Regions from separate parts of the Erythrobacter sp. KY5 genome, predicted to be linked through region 2. Evidence: predicted binding sites of a transcription regulator. Region 2 holds the regulator's gene; each other region holds the start of a gene.
The links. Region 2 encodes LexA, which represses DNA repair genes until DNA is damaged. Its sites were predicted from a motif close to GTTCCNCNCTTGTTCT; they were not measured.
Positions count from the first base shown of each region.

Region 1: the regulator LexA is predicted to act here: its motif matches at 3,141-3,156, upstream of CD351_RS12515 (S24 family peptidase).
Region 3: the regulator LexA is predicted to act here: its motif matches at 2,645-2,660, upstream of recA (recombinase RecA).

Region 1 covers NZ_CP021912.1:2,615,048-2,620,088, reverse strand. The annotation lists gene CD351_RS12535 (acetolactate synthase large subunit) at 1-852, shown strand, start outside; gene CD351_RS12530 (aldehyde dehydrogenase family protein) at 911-2,287, shown strand; gene CD351_RS12525 (hypothetical protein) at 2,421-2,852, opposite strand; gene CD351_RS12520 (hypothetical protein) at 2,842-3,072, opposite strand; gene CD351_RS12515 (S24 family peptidase) at 3,206-3,889, shown strand; gene CD351_RS12510 (NADH:flavin oxidoreductase/NADH oxidase family protein) at 3,886-5,041, opposite strand, start outside.
Region 2 covers NZ_CP021912.1:2,203,284-2,208,324, reverse strand. The annotation lists gene CD351_RS10450 (ComEC/Rec2 family competence protein) at 1-1,675, shown strand, start outside; gene lexA (transcriptional repressor LexA) at 1,669-2,373, opposite strand; gene CD351_RS10440 (molybdopterin molybdotransferase MoeA) at 2,588-3,766, opposite strand; gene moaC (cyclic pyranopterin monophosphate synthase MoaC) at 3,763-4,239, opposite strand; gene trpC (indole-3-glycerol phosphate synthase TrpC) at 4,408-5,041, opposite strand, start outside.
Region 3 covers NZ_CP021912.1:2,448,821-2,453,861, forward strand. The annotation lists gene alaS (alanine--tRNA ligase) at 1-1,184, opposite strand, end outside; gene recA (recombinase RecA) at 1,470-2,534, opposite strand; gene CD351_RS11640 (response regulator) at 2,698-5,041, opposite strand, start outside.

The DNA.
Region 1 (5,041 bases), 410 kb from region 2:
GATTGCATCATCAATGTCGGTCACGACGTGATCGAAAAGCCGCCTTTCTTCATGAAGGACAACGGTGTCACCGTGATCCACGTCTCAACCAAAACGGCTGAGGTCGATCCGGTCTATTTCCCGCAGATCGAGGTCATCGGCGACATCGCCAACGCGGTCTGGCAGATCAAGGAAGACATCTCGCCCAATCGCGACTGGGATTTCGAACAGATGCTCGGCTATCACAAGGCTGAGCTTGAACACACTGGCAAGCTTGCAGCCGACGATCGCTTCCCGATCTTCCCGCCGCACCTTGTTCAGCAGGTCCGCGACGCGATGCCGCGCGATGGGATTATCTGCCTCGATAACGGGGTCTACAAGATCTGGTTCGCGCGTGGATACACCGCATACCTTCCCAACACTGTGCTGCTCGACAACGCGCTTGCAACCATGGGTGCAGGCCTGCCGTCCGCGATGATGAGCGCGATGCTCTATCCCGATCGCAAGGTCATGGCGATCTGCGGCGATGGCGGGTTCATGATGAACAGCCAGGAGATGGAAACCGCGGTCCGCCTCGGCCTCAATCTGACCGTGCTGATTCTGCGCGATGATGCATACGGCATGATCCGCTGGAAACAGGCGAATATGGGCTTTGACGATTTCGGTCTGACCTATGGCAACCCGGACTTTGTGCAGTACGCGGAAAGCTACGGCGCGAAAGGGCACCGGGTGGAATCCTCCGCGCACCTTGCCGAGCTTCTGAAGCACTGCAACGAGACGCCGGGCGTCCACCTGATCGACTGCCCGGTCGATTATTCGGAAAACGACCAGATCCTGAATATCGACATCAAGAAGCTGAGCGCCGAGCTTTAAGCTTAGCGCTCGCGCACTTCATTCGATAAGCTCACAACCTCGCTCTCAGGGGAAGACCATGCACGAAGTCGTCAATCCGTTCGACCGCCAGAAGATCGGTGAGGTTCCGACGCACGATTGGGAGACCATCGACGGGTATCTCGCCAAGGCCGAGGCCCTGCACAAGAACCGCGATGGCTGGCTGAAAGTGCATGAACGCGCCGCGATCCTCGAAAAGGTCGTGGAGATCATGAAGGATCGGCGCGACCATCTGGCAATGCAGATTGCCAATGAGGGCGGGAAGCCGCTGATCGATGCGCGGGTCGAAGCCGACCGCGCGATCAAGGGTGTTGAGCTTTGCATCGAGGATCTGGGCAATGTGCGCGGCACCGAGATTCCGATGGGGCTCAGCGCGTCGGGAGATGGGCGCCTTGCCTGGACCACGCGTGAGCCGATCGGTCCGGTCGTGGCGGTCTCGGCTTTCAACCACCCGCTCAACCTGATCGTGCACCAGGTCTGCCCGGCGGTTGCGACAGGCTGCCCGGTAATCGTCAAACCGGCTAGCGATACGCCGCTTTCGTGCTTCGAGTTCGTCTCGATCCTGCACGAAGCTGGCCTGCCTGAAGACTTGGCGCGCGCCGTACTTCCGTCGCGCGATGCGTCCGAGAAGATGGTCACCGACAACCGCGTCGCGTTCTTCACCTTCATCGGTTCGGCAGGTGTGGGCTGGGGGCTTCGCTCCAAGCTTTCGCCCGGCACGCGCTGCGCGCTCGAACATGGCGGGGTCGCGCCGGTGATTGTCGATCCGAGCGCGGATATCGACGCGGCTGTCGGCTCGCTCATCAAGGGCGGCTTTTATCATTCAGGACAGGTCTGCGTGTCGGTCCAGCGTGTCTTCGCACATGCCGACATCGTCGATGAGCTGTCGAGCAAGATGGCCGAGGCGGCCAAGGCGCTGAAGGTCGGTAACGCGATCGAGGAAGACGTCGAATGCGGCCCGCTGATCCGGCCCAAGGAAGTCGACCGGGTCGAGGAATGGGTCAATGAAGCGCGCGATAGCGGCGCAAAGGTTCTTTGCGGAGGCGAGCGTCTGGGCGACACCACTTACGCGCCCACCGTCCTGCTCAATCCCCCCAAGGACGCGAAGGTTTCCACGCAGGAAGTGTTCGGGCCAGTGGTGTGCATTTACAGCTACACCGACGTTGATGAGGCGATTGCGCAGGCCAATTCGCTTGACGTTGCGTTTCAGGCGGCGATCTTCTCGAACGATCTTTCAAACACGATGCACACCTATCGCAACATCGACGCAGCCGCGGTGATGGTGAACGACCATTCTGCCTTCCGCGTTGACTGGATGCCGTTCGCCGGGCTCAAACATTCGGGCCATGGCGTTGGCGGCATCCCTTACACGATGCATGAAATGACCATCGAGAAGATGATCGTCATCAAGGCGTAAGCCAGGAGGCGTGAGGCCTGGGCAGGCCCATCCGGGCCTGCCTCCTCGTTAGACGTGCTCCGCTTCGCTACGCACCCGCTGCGGACGGGCGGTCACCCTTGCGGGCCATCCGGCCCGTTTTGCCTGACTTCACCTAGCTTTCGTCCAAGAGCAGCAGCACGGCCGTCACCACCATGCGCTCGTCCTGGCCAAAGCGGTGGTCGACTTCGCTGATCGTCGCATCGGCGACCAGCTGTCCGGGAATTGTGAACTCATGCTCGGGCAGGCTGGCGATGAACTCTTCGCCAACCGCGACAGCATCCGCGCCGTTGAAGTCGAGCATCACTTCGTGCCGCGTTCCTGCGAAGGTGATCGAGCTCCACGCCTTTTCCTCGTGTGTGAGCAGGTCGGCGCGCCCCTCGGCCAGCATCAGCAGCGCTTCGCGCACCCGGTCGGCTGTCGTGCGGCGCGCGCGATAACGGCGACCCGTGGGCCGCGCAGGCACCTCGATAGCGGCGGACTTGGTCTCGAGCGCAACGCTGGTGCGGGCAAAAGGGGCGGCGAGCAGGGTGGGATCATAGAGCATGGGCAAAGTCCTTTTTTTCGAGAATTTCTGTGTCTGAAGCCGCTGCCGTTGCGGCGAATTCGGCCATCCAGCCGAGGGTGCGCGCCTCGGTCCGCGGGCGCGGTATCCGGCCCATGCGCAAGTCGAGCACGAAGCGCGGATCGCCCGCAGCGAGCCGCCCAAACTTGGTTGCAGGCATGTCATGGGCCCTGAGGAATTTTTCGACCTTCCGAAGCAGCATTTCCGATCCCTTTCCTGGTCGTTCTGGACTTGGAGGAGCTAGGACGCCTGCACCGCGATTCGCTCAATGTTCCCTAAACGTTCCACCTCAAATCCTACTTGTCTAGGAAAAATCTTTTGTGTAGGAAGATTTTATGACACACCCTTTTGACGCCACCCTCGATGCTCCTCGAAGCCGCCTGCTCGAATTGTCGCAGGAGCACGGTGCCAGCCTCGCGAGCCTTTCGACGCTGATCGGCAGAAATGCGAGCTATCTTCAACAATTCATTAAGAAAGGCTCGCCGCGAAAGCTGGAAGAGGGAGACCGGAAAGTGCTCGCGCAGTTCTTTGGCATTGCGGAGGCGGAGCTTGGTGGAGCTGAAGATTCGGTGCGGGAAAAATCCTACAAAGGTGGTTCTATCGATCCCGATTCGTCCGGATGGGTGGAAGTACAGCGTCTGGCTATCGGCGCATCGGCCGGGCCCGGCACTTTACCGTCCGAGGAAACGCCTTTCGACACGTTCCGCTTCTCGCGCCGCTGGCTGAGTGAGCAGGGGCTGAGCGATGCAAAATTGTCGGCGATCACGGTCGAAGGAGATTCGATGGAGCCGCTTCTGAACGACGGGGACGAAATCCTTGTTGACCGGACAGAGCGCGCGTTTCGCGACGGTGTGCATGTCGTCCGGCTCGGCGACACCTTGATGGTCAAGCGCGTTGCGCGCGCAGGGGCGGGGCGCTTTGCGCTGCTAAGCCAGAACCTTGCTTATCCGCCCATCGAAGTGGCCGCCGATGAGCTTGAAATCATCGGCCGCGTCGTGTGGAAGAGTGGCCGGATCTAGAGAGTGCCGCCGCGCTCGCTCTTGCGTCTGGCGATCCAGGTGGCGTGCTCATCCTCGACCCGGCGCCATGCTCCGAACACGGTCAGACCCTCTTCCGGAACGCCCTTGCGCCCCAGCGAATAGATCTGTTCGTAGAACCAGAATTGCGTCGCAAAACCGGCCATGGTCCGCACCAGATTGATCCGCGTAAGGAAGGAAAGCGGACCGGGCAGCAGCGACAATTCGTCTTCATAGCGCGGCAGGTTTTCCTCGCCCGCCAGCAGCCGGTTCGGCCCGTCCGGTTGGGCGCATAGGGGGCGGCCCAGGCCAACAAGGTCGGCTGCCCCCTCATCCAGCGCCTGTTCCATCGCGGCGCGCGTGCGAAAGCCGCCGGTGACCATGAGCGGGATCGACACGGTATCCTTCATCGCCTTGGCGAAGTCGACGAAATAGGCTTCCCGCTTGAGCGTTGATTCTGCCATTTGCGGGTCTTCGGAAGGTTCGGTCCCCTCGATCCCAAGGAGCTTGGGCTGTTCATAGGTTCCGCCTGAAATCTCGATCAGGTCGACGCCAAGCTCCTCCAGCCACTGCACGACCGTAAGGCTGTCCTCAAAGGCGAAGCCGCCTTTCTGGAAATCGGCGCTGTTGAGCTTGACCGCGACCGGAAAGGCCGGGCCCACCGCTTCGCGCGACCGGCGCACGACCTCGGTCAAGAGCCGCGCGCGGTTTTCGAGGCTTCCGCCCCATTTGTCCGTGCGGTGGTTGGTCTTGGGGCTGAGGAATTGCGAGATCAGATAACCGTGCGCCGCGTGGATTTGACCCCCCGTGAAACCTACGTGCTTGCAAGTCCTGACCGCGCGCACGAACCCTTCAATAATCGCTTCGATTTCGTCGGGCTCAAGCGCGACAGGCTCACCGAACTGGCCGCCGGGCAGATCCAGTTTGACCGCAGAGGGCGCCTTGGGATGCGGGTTGACGATGGCCATCGTTTGCCGTCCGGCATGGCTGATCTGTGCCCAGAAATGGTTGCCATTGGTCGTGCCGGCGGCGGTCCAGCCGCGAAACGCATCGAGCTCGTCCTCGTTCAGTTCGCGGTCGATGATAACATTGCCGGGACGTTCGAGATGGTGGGCATCAATCTGGATATTGCCCGACAAAAGCATCCCCGCGCCC
Region 2 (5,041 bases):
GGCCTTGGCTGAAGGAGCGGTCGTCCGAATGCGCGTCCGCCTCATGCCACCGGCGAGCCCCATGCTACCGGGCGCTTACGATTTTGCCAGAGCAGCCTGGTTCAAGGGGTTGAGCGGCACTGGCAGCGTGCTGGGCGAGGTCGAAGTGATAGAGCCTGCGCCGCAAACCAGCGGAATTGCCTCGATGCAACGCGCTCTGTCGGCCCACGTTAGGGACCGCGTCGACGGTTCGGCCGGTACAATCGCTGCTGCATTTGCAAGCGGCGACAGGGGAGCAATCGCCGAGGCGGACGAGGACGCCATGCGCGATGCAGGCCTTACCCACCTGCTTGCAATCAGCGGGCTGCATGTGAGCGCGGTGATCGCGGCTGCCTATTTCATGGCGCTCAAGCTGCTTGCGCTTTTCCCCGCCATCGCTCTGCGCGTGAGGCTCCCGGTCGCAGCTGCCGCTATCGGAGCGCTGGCCGGGATCGGCTATACTTTGCTGACAGGTGCGCAGGTTCCAACCGTGCGCAGCTGCGCCGCAGCCATGCTGGTTCTGATCGCGCTTGCGATGGGCCGCGATGCGCTGTCTTTGAGAATGGTTGCGGTCGCAGCCGCGTTCGTGCTGCTGCTTTGGCCGGAGAGCGTCATCGGGCCGAGCTTCCAGATGAGCTTTGCTGCAGTCCTTGCGATCGTGGCGCTCCATTCCTCGGGGCCTGTAAAAGCATTCCTCGCGCCGCGGGAAGAGCATTGGCCGCGCCGTTTCGGCAGGGGGGTGTTCATGCTGTTCGTGACCGGTCTCGTTATCGAGATCGCGCTCATGCCGATCGTTCTATTCCACTTCCACCGCGCGGGCTTGTACGGGGCCTTCGCCAATGTGCTCGCAATCCCGCTTGTAACCTTCATCTCGATGCCGCTCATCGCGGTTGCATTGGCGTTCGATATCGTTGGCCTCGGCGCACCGTTCTGGTGGCTTGTCGAGACCTCTTTGAAGGCGCTGCTTACCATTGCCCACTTCACCGCTTCACAGCCCGGTGCCGTCAAGCTCATGCCTCAGATGAGCGGCCTGACCATCGCGCTTTTCGTAGGCGGTGGCTTATGGCTCGCCCTGTGGAGCGGTAGGGCGCGTTTGCTCGGCTTCGTGCCGGCAGGTCTTGCGACGGCCCTGCTGCTGTTCACGCCGATACCGGATGTCCTGATCGGGAGGGAAGGACGCAATGTCGGCATCACGATCGAAGATGACGATGGCAGTCTCAGGCTCTTGTCTTTGCGTGACAGCCGATCCTCCTATTCACGCGACAACCTTCTCGAATTGGCGAGCGTTCAAAGCGAACCCATCCCTCTTGCACAATGGGATGGCGCACAGTGTTCGACCGAGTTTTGCACGCTGGTGATCGAACGGGGAGGGAGGACCTGGTCTCTCCTGCTTGCGCGCAATCGCGATCTTATAGAGGAGCGCTCGCTCTCTGCCGCCTGCGAGCGGGCCGATATCGTGGTCGCCGACCGTTTCCTGCCGAGATCGTGCCAGCCTCGCTGGCTCAAGGCAGACCGCCGTTTGCTGTCACGCACCGGCGGACTTGCGCTCAACCTTGAAGATGGCGAGGTGTCCAGCGTTGCCGAAGGTCAGGGAGGGCATGGCTGGTGGCGGGGGGAAGACGACCTTGCATCACCCCGCCGACCACGCAATCAGTGATAACGCCGCAACAGACCTGCAAGTTTACCCTGAACTTCGACCTCGTCAGGGCCGTAGACCTGTGCGTCATAAGTCGCATTGGCCGGATCGAGCCGAACCATGGCGCCTTCCTTGTGCAGGTACTTGAGCGTTGCCTCTTCTCCGCGAACCAGAGCCACCACGATCTCACCATCGCGGGCGGTGTTGGTTCGGCGAACAAGGGCAAAATCGCCATCGAAGATGCCAGCCTCGATCATCGAGTCTCCCGACACTTCAAGAGCGTAATGCTCTCCCGGGCCAAGCAACGCCGCAGGAACCGGCAGTGAGCTTTGCCCTTCGAGTGCCTCAATCGGTGCACCAGCCGCGATGCGCCCGTGAAGCGGGATTTCGATCACGTCATTGGCAGGCTGAGGCGCCTTCGCCATGACGCTGGAAGCTGAAGCAACCGCATCGTTCGCCGTAATCGAAGCGGGCGCGGCCTGCGACCTCGTTGCAGTCACCGCGTCTTCCGGCACCTTGATTACCTCAAGCGCGCGAGCCCGGTTGGGCAGGCGGCGGATAAAGCCGCGTTCTTCAAGAGCAGATATCAGGCGGTGAACCCCCGATTTGCTCTTCAGGTCGAGCGCTTCTTTCATTTCCTCAAAGCTCGGCGAGATACCGGTTTCTTCAAGCCGCTGCTGAATGAAGCGGATCAATTCATGCTGTTTTGCCGTCAACATGGGCAAACTCCGTAAAAGCCGCATTGTCCGCGCCTGAGCCGGAAGTGGCCCGTGCGCAATGCCAAACTCGCGCGCTCCCAGAGGCACCGTCCGTCAAAACGGAACAGGTGCGATACAGAGCACTAACCGCGCACCGATATGGTGAACGAATGTGGAACAAGTAGGCAACTTCGGAAATCGTGTCAAGCGGACTATGTCGACAAACCCAAGGGAATCAGCCATTTTCGATGTTGTAGATGCGCACAGGCTCACCCGGTTGCACTTCGCCTGATCCGGCAGGGCGTTCGATCAGGCAGTTGGCTGCTGCAAGTGAGCGGATTGCGCTCGAATCCTGCGATGCTGCGCGGCGAACGCGCTGCCCGTCGAAGACACCGCGCACGAACTCGCGGCGAGCTCCTGTCGCGGGCATTGTCTCAGCGGCTTGAGCAGTCACCGCGACCGGCAAGCGCGCCGCCATTCCCATCGCCGCACGGGCGAGGGGCAGCGCGAACAGAAACGCGGTCACGAAGCTTGAGACAGGGTTCCCCGGCAGGCCAAGCACCACTTGCGAGCCTCGCGTCGCGACCATGAGCGGCTTGCCCGGCCGGATAGCCACTTTCCAGAAGGCTATATCCGCGCCCCATTCGCGCAAGGCCGATTGCACGAGATCGTGGTCTCCCACAGATGCTCCCCCCGATGTGATGAGGATGTCGCAGCCTTCCGCTCTGGCGAGAGCGGCTGCGAGCGCGCCCATATCGTCGCCCACCGGTCCGATCCTCATGCATTCACCGACGAGGGGCCGCAGCATGGCGGCTATCATCGCTCCGTTCGAGGCGGGGATTTGGTTCGGACCGCAGTTTTCAGGATCTGAGCTCAGCTCATCACCACTATCGAGCACCGCCACTTTTGCGCGTTTGCGGACCGCCAACGTGCCGTGACCCGATGTGATGGCCAGCGCGAGTTGAGCAGGGCCGATCCGGGTTCCGGCTTCGAGTACGGTGTCTCCGGAGGCGAAGTCGAAACCGCGTTTGCGGACATGCTTTCCGAGGGGCGGGGCATCCTCGGCGCTCACTTCGTCTTGCGTGACGTGGGCGTTTTCCTGAATGAGGACGCTATCGCTGCCGGCGGGCATGTGCGCACCGGTTGAGATCCGCACGGCTTCGCCCTCAGCCAGCTTTCCATCGAAGGGCGCACCGGCGCGGCTTTCACCGACGAGCTTCCATGGTCCCGCACCTGAAAGCGCGTAGCCATCCATCGCCGACAGGTCTGCGGAAGGCTGGGTTCGGGCCGCCTTGAGGTCGTGCGCCAGGACCCTGCCCAATGCCTCTTCAACCGGGACCGTTTCCGCGCCCAGCACCGGTACAAGCGCGAGCAGCCGCTCTTGCGCCTCGTCAAGGTCGAGCAATCCGCTCACGCGGCGGGCGCTTTCCAATCGCCGGACTTGCCGCCGCGCTTCTCGATGAGGCGCACCTCGCCAATCACCATCCCCTTATCGATGGCCTTCGCCATGTCGTAGATGGTGAGCAGCGCGGTCGAAACGGCGACCATCGCCTCCATTTCCACGCCGGTCTTGCCTGTCAGCGATGCGGTAGCGGTGGCACGGATCGAGCGATCTTCGAAAGCGAACTCGACGCTCACCGCTTCAAGCCCGAGCGGATGGCACAGCGGGATCAGCTCGCCCGTGCGCTTGGCGGCCATGATCCCGGCGATGCGCGCCGTGCCGAGTACATCCCCCTTGGGCGCATCGCCTTGGCGGATTGCTTCGAGAGCTTCGGGAGACATGCCGATCCGCCCGGACGCAATCGCGATACGCTGCGTTTCGGCTTTGCCGCCGACATCGACCATGCGCGCGGAGCCTTGCGAATCGAGGTGTGTCAAACCGTTCATATTCAGGACCTTACCTGAGAAGTGGACCGCATGTTACACGGTCCAGAGGCAAATAGTGGGTCGATCACACCAACGCGGTCTGATAGCCATTTTCGATCATTAAGGACATTCGCTGCGCCAGTCATATCCGGGTGATGCCACGAAGGCGGCATGTAGGACAGTGCGCGATTATCCTTCGAGCAAGGTCCGCGTCGCCGCCACGATGTCATCGGCCCGCATCAGGCTTTCGCCGACGAGGAACGTCCGCACCCCGCTTTTCGCCAACCTTTCGAGGTCGGCATGATCCGAGATACCGCTTTCCCCCACCAGCAACGCGCCTTCCGGTGCAAGCGGAGCAAGGCGTTCGGTGACGCCAAGCGATGTGGTGAAAGTCTTGAGGTCGCGGTTGTTGACGCCAAGGAGACGGCTTTTCAGATGCGTAGCGGCGCGATCGAGTTCCTTCTCGTCATGGACTTCGATCAGCACGTCCATATTGTGTTCGAGTGAGGCGGCTTCGATTTCGGCCATCTGGCCATCTTCCAGCGCGGCAACGATGATGAGGATCGCGTCCGCCCCGATTGCGCGCGCTTCGAGGCATTGCCAAGGGTCGACCATGAAGTCCTTGCGCAGGACAGGGAGCTGGCACGCGGCGCGGGCGGAGACGAGATAGTCTTCGTGCCCCTGGAAATAGGGCGCGTCGGTCAGGACCGAAAGACAGGCCGCGCCCCCTTTTTCATAGTCGGCTGCATGGCGTGCCGGGTGAAAATCCTCGCGGATCAGGCCTTTTGACGGGCTTGCTTTCTTGATTTCGGCAATCAGCGCA
Region 3 (5,041 bases), 250 kb from region 2:
AATGTGTCGTAGAGCTTGAACGCTGTCTCGCCGTCTAGCTCACCGCCATCGGACATCGATCCAGTCGCCTCGTCGAGGAGCTTCAACCCCTTGTCGAGCGTTTTGCGGAACTGCGTTTCTTCGCGCAGCAGAACCTCTTCGATCAGGGCTTGCCCGCGCTGAAGACCGGGATAGGCCTGACCCATCTCGGAGACGAGCGAGGGCACGAGGCGATGCATCAAGGGCTCGCTTGCGCCCAGCAGGTGGGCGTGGCGCATCGCGCGGCGCATAATCCGGCGCAGCACATATCCGCGCCCCTCGTTTGACGGCAGCACGCCGTCGGCCATCAGGAACGAGGTCGAACGAAGATGATCGGCAATCACGCGGTGCGAGGCGGTGTTCTCGCCGGTCGCGGGAACCTCGGTCAGGTTCTCCGATGCCGCGATGAGCGCCTTGAATGTGTCGGTGTCGTAGTTGTCGTGAACGCCCTGCATGACGGCGGCGATGCGTTCCAGACCCATGCCGGTGTCGATCGAGGGGCTTGGCAGGTCGCGGCGCGTGCCGTCGGCGGCCTGTTCGAACTGCATGAAGACCAGGTTCCAGATTTCGATGAAGCGGTCGCCGTCTTCATCAGGGCTGCCGGGAGGGCCGCCGGGAATGTGGTCGCCATGATCGTAGAAGATCTCTGAGCAAGGACCGCAGGGGCCGGTATCGCCCATCGACCAGAAATTATCGGCGGTTGCGATGCGGATGATGCGCTCTTCCGGGAGGCCGGAAATCTTGCGCCAAAGGTCGAAGGCTTCGTCATCGGTGTGATAGATCGTCGCGGTCAGCTTCTCAGGCGCAAGTCCCCATTCTTTCGTCAGCAGGGTCCAGGCGTTGAGAATAGCCTGTTCCTTGAAATAGTCGCCAAACGAGAAGTTGCCGAGCATCTCAAAGAAGGTGTGGTGGCGAGCGGTATAGCCGACATTGTCGAGATCGTTGTGCTTGCCGCCCGCGCGCACGCACTTCTGCGAGGATGTTGCGCGTGGCCCCGGAGGTGTCTCCAGACCGGTGAAGACGTTCTTGAACGGAACCATACCCGCATTGACGAACATGAGCGTCGGATCGTTATGCGGGACGAGCGGCGCGCTTTGCACCTCGACGTGATCTTCATTCGCGAAGAAGTCGAGAAAGGAGCGGCGAATATCGTTGGTCGAAGTCATGCACTGGCAGTTAGGCAATGCTTGCCGAAGCGACAAGCGAAAGGAGCGCTTCATTCCCCATTCGGGTCATCCCTGTTGCAGCACCGCCCATCCTGCGAGAAAGTCGGGAAAGGGCGGTGAGATGCTGCACAACGAAAAACCGGCGCGGACCTGTCGCTCCTGATGATCAGGAGCAAGGCACGCGCCGGTATTCCGTTTCTCCGGGCGGCGGGACCATCTGCCCGCACTTTGATCCGCCCCTCCCTCGTGAAAGCCGAGGTTTTCAACAGGGCGCCCGCTTGAGGATCAGCTGTCGGTATCCGCGTCCGGGCCCGTCATCATTTCCTCGGCAACCTCGTCGGTTTTACCGCGGATGGCGGCTTCCAACTTGTCGCAAACTTCAGGGTTTTCCTTGAGGTAGACCTTCGCATTCTCTCGGCCCTGGCCGATGCGAACGCTGTCATAGGAATACCAGCTGCCCGATTTCTCGACGATGCCGGCCTTCACACCAAGATCGAGAATTTCGCCGATCTTCGAGATGCCTTCGCCATACATGATGTCGAACTCAACCTGCTTGAACGGCGGGGCGACCTTGTTCTTGACCACTTTCACGCGGGTCGAGTTGCCGATCACCTCATCGCGGTCCTTGATCTGGCCTGTGCGGCGAATGTCGAGGCGGACCGAGGCGTAGAACTTGAGCGCGTTACCGCCCGTCGTCGTCTCAGGGTTGCCGTACATCACGCCGATCTTCATGCGCAGCTGATTGATGAAGATCACCATGCACTTGGAACGGTTGATCGACCCGGTCAGCTTGCGCAGCGATTGGGACATCAGGCGCGCTTGCAGGCCGACGTGGGAATCGCCCATTTCGCCTTCGATTTCTGCGCGCGGGACAAGCGCCGCGACCGAGTCGACCACCAGCACGTCAACCGCGTTCGAGCGGACCAGCGTGTCGGTAATTTCGAGTGCCTGTTCGCCGGTGTCGGGCTGCGAGACGATCAGTTCGTCGATATCGACGCCCAGCTTCTTCGCATAGACCGGGTCAAGCGCGTGCTCGGCATCGACGAAGGCCGCCGTACCGCCAGCTTTCTGTGCCTCGGCAATGCAGTGCAGTGCGAGCGTCGTCTTGCCCGAGCTTTCCGGGCCATAGACTTCGATCACGCGGCCTTTGGGCAGGCCGCCAATGCCAAGAGCAATATCGAGGCCAAGCGATCCGGTCGAAATCGATTCAACCTGCATAGCCTCTTTCGAGCCCAGCTTCATCGCCGAACCCTTGCCGAATGCGCGATCGATTTGTGCAAGAGCGGCGTCGAGCGCCTTTTGACGGTCCACGTCTTTTTCCTTCTCTACGAGCTTAAGATTGGTAGCCATCGCATGCACTCCTTCGCTTGCCTAGGGCCGATTAGCGAGTTTTAACCAGCCGGTTGGAGATGCCCATTGAGCGTCCCCTGTTGGAGTGGATGTATACGGTTTGTTCCATAAGAACAAGAGTGGAACAGAACTTTTTTCCACCACCCCGCGAACGGACAGGAAATCAGGCGTCCTGCGCTGCCTTGGCCGCCCTCATGACTTCGCCGACCTTGTCGCTGATCGCGGCCACGCTGAACGGCTTTGGGATGAAGTGCATGTTGGGAATGTCGATATCCTTGCGCAGCGATTCCTCCGCATAGCCGGACATGAAAAGCACAGGGATATCAGGACGCGCCTTCCTGATTTCGCGCACCATCGCAGGTCCGTCCATTCCAGGCATCACCACATCGCTGACGACAAGGTCGAAACCGTCCTCGCCCTCGATTGCGGCGAGCCCCTCTTCCCCGCCTGCGCACGGTGTGACCTGAAATCCGGCGCGGGACAATGCGCGTTCCGCGACCACGCGGACCATGTCCTCATCCTCGACCAGCAGGATTTTGCCGCCGACCGACCATTCCGAGGACGCCTCGCTGACAGGAGCGATCGGCTTGCGCGGTACCTCGCCCTTGTGGACGGGGAAATAGATCGTGAAACGCGCTCCCTTTGGCCTGCCGGCGGCGTCGGTCGCGTTGTCTGCGAAGATGAAGCCGCCCGATTGCTTGACGATCCCATAGACCGTGGAAAGGCCAAGGCCCGTGCCCTTGCCCTGCTCCTTCGTGGTGAAGAACGGCTCGAACAGTTTGGGCAGAACTTCGGTCGGGATGCCGCCGCCATTATCCTCGACTATAAGCACGGTGTAATCGGCAGGCGGCAAAATCTCAGAACCCAGCTTCACGACCTGGTTGGATTCGAGGCTGCGGGTCAGAAGCGCAATTCGACCCTGACGCTTTCCGCCCAATGCGCGCCCTTGAGCAATATTGGAATTGATCGCATCGCGCGCATTGACCGCAAGGTTCATGATGACCTGCTCAAGCTGCTGAGGGTCTGCGCGCACCGCGCCAAGGTTGCGGTCGTGCTGAACGTAATAGTCGATCTTCTCGCCAAGCAGCCGCTTGATAAGGGGGCTTACCTCGCTCACCACGTCGGGCAGTTGCAGGATTTCCGGACGCAGGGTCTGCTGGCGCGAGAAGGCGAGCAATTGCCGTGTCAGCGATGCGGCGCGGTTGGAGTTGGCGCGGATCTGCTGGATGTCGTCATAATCGCTGTCGCCCGGCGTGTGGCGCAGCAGCATGAGGTCGCAGGTGCCGATGATCGCGGTCAGCACGTTGTTGAAATCGTGTGCGACACCGCCTGCAAGCTGGCCCACCGCCTGCATCTTGGTCGCCTGCGCAACCTGTCGCTTGAGCTGGTTCTCCTCGCTCGAATCGGCAAGGCTGAGCAGCACCGCCGCCTCGCCCAGCCCGCGCACTCCGGCAAGGCCCATGGACACCGGCTCTTCAGGGCTGGAAGTCAGACGCACGGCCATGTCGCCGCTGGCCGCTGGGCCGCGTCCGTGGCGGCGCACGGCGTCCGAAAGCGCGCCCTTGTCCTCTCGCACCACGAGATCGGTCGGGAACGGCGGAAGACCCCGCCCCTCTCGATTGACCGAGCGCAGGAAAGCCTCGTTCCCGAACAGGAAGCGCCCGTCGCGGTCGGCCATCGCGAGGCCGAGCGGCAATTGCGAAAGCAGCGCTTCAAGCTGAGCGACGCCTGCCTGTGACGCGCCGTCCCAGCCGGTTCCGATGCCAACGCCGCTATCGACAAGCAGCATCATCGAAAGCCCCTCGTCCGGTCCAGGCGTAATCCCTGCAAGTCCCGGCTCGCTCAGCGGCACGTCGATCAGGGTCTGCGGTGTACCGCTGCGACCCTCGCGCGCAAAAAAGATGCGATCGCGTTCGTCGGCGCGGAGCAATGCGACGAACTCCTGACCGGCAAGCGTGGCGGCATCGTCACCCGAAGCGCGCTCTGCGAACCCGGCGCTGACCGAACGGATGATGCCGTCGGGACCGGTGATCGCGGCCTCGATCCCGGCGCGGCTGAGCATGGCGCCAAACGGCCCGGCGAGGTCGATCTGGGCAAGCGGATCGTTTGTCGCAGCGATGATCGGGACAAAGCGCCAGATAAGATGATCATCGCCCCGCCCGGCTCGCACCGCAGTGACCGAAAATTCCCTGCCGTCCTGACTATCAAGCGACGCCAAAACAGCATTGCCATCGCGCCATGCCTCGCGCGCGAGCTTGCTCATGGCTTCGAGTTCGGGCCGGTCCAGCGGGAGCGCCGGCGGGGCGCTTTCTCCGCCAAAGGCGTTGGTAAAGGCGCTGTTGGCGCAGACTAGCCGGTTTGCCCTGTCGGTGATCGCGATGGCTTCAGACGCGCGTTCGTCCACTGCGCCGCCGCTTGCCTCTATCGCCGCGACGGTTACCGACCAGTCCGGCGCAGATATCTCGGTCTTTGACGGTTCCGACGAGTAGCGTTCGAAGGCAAAGGCG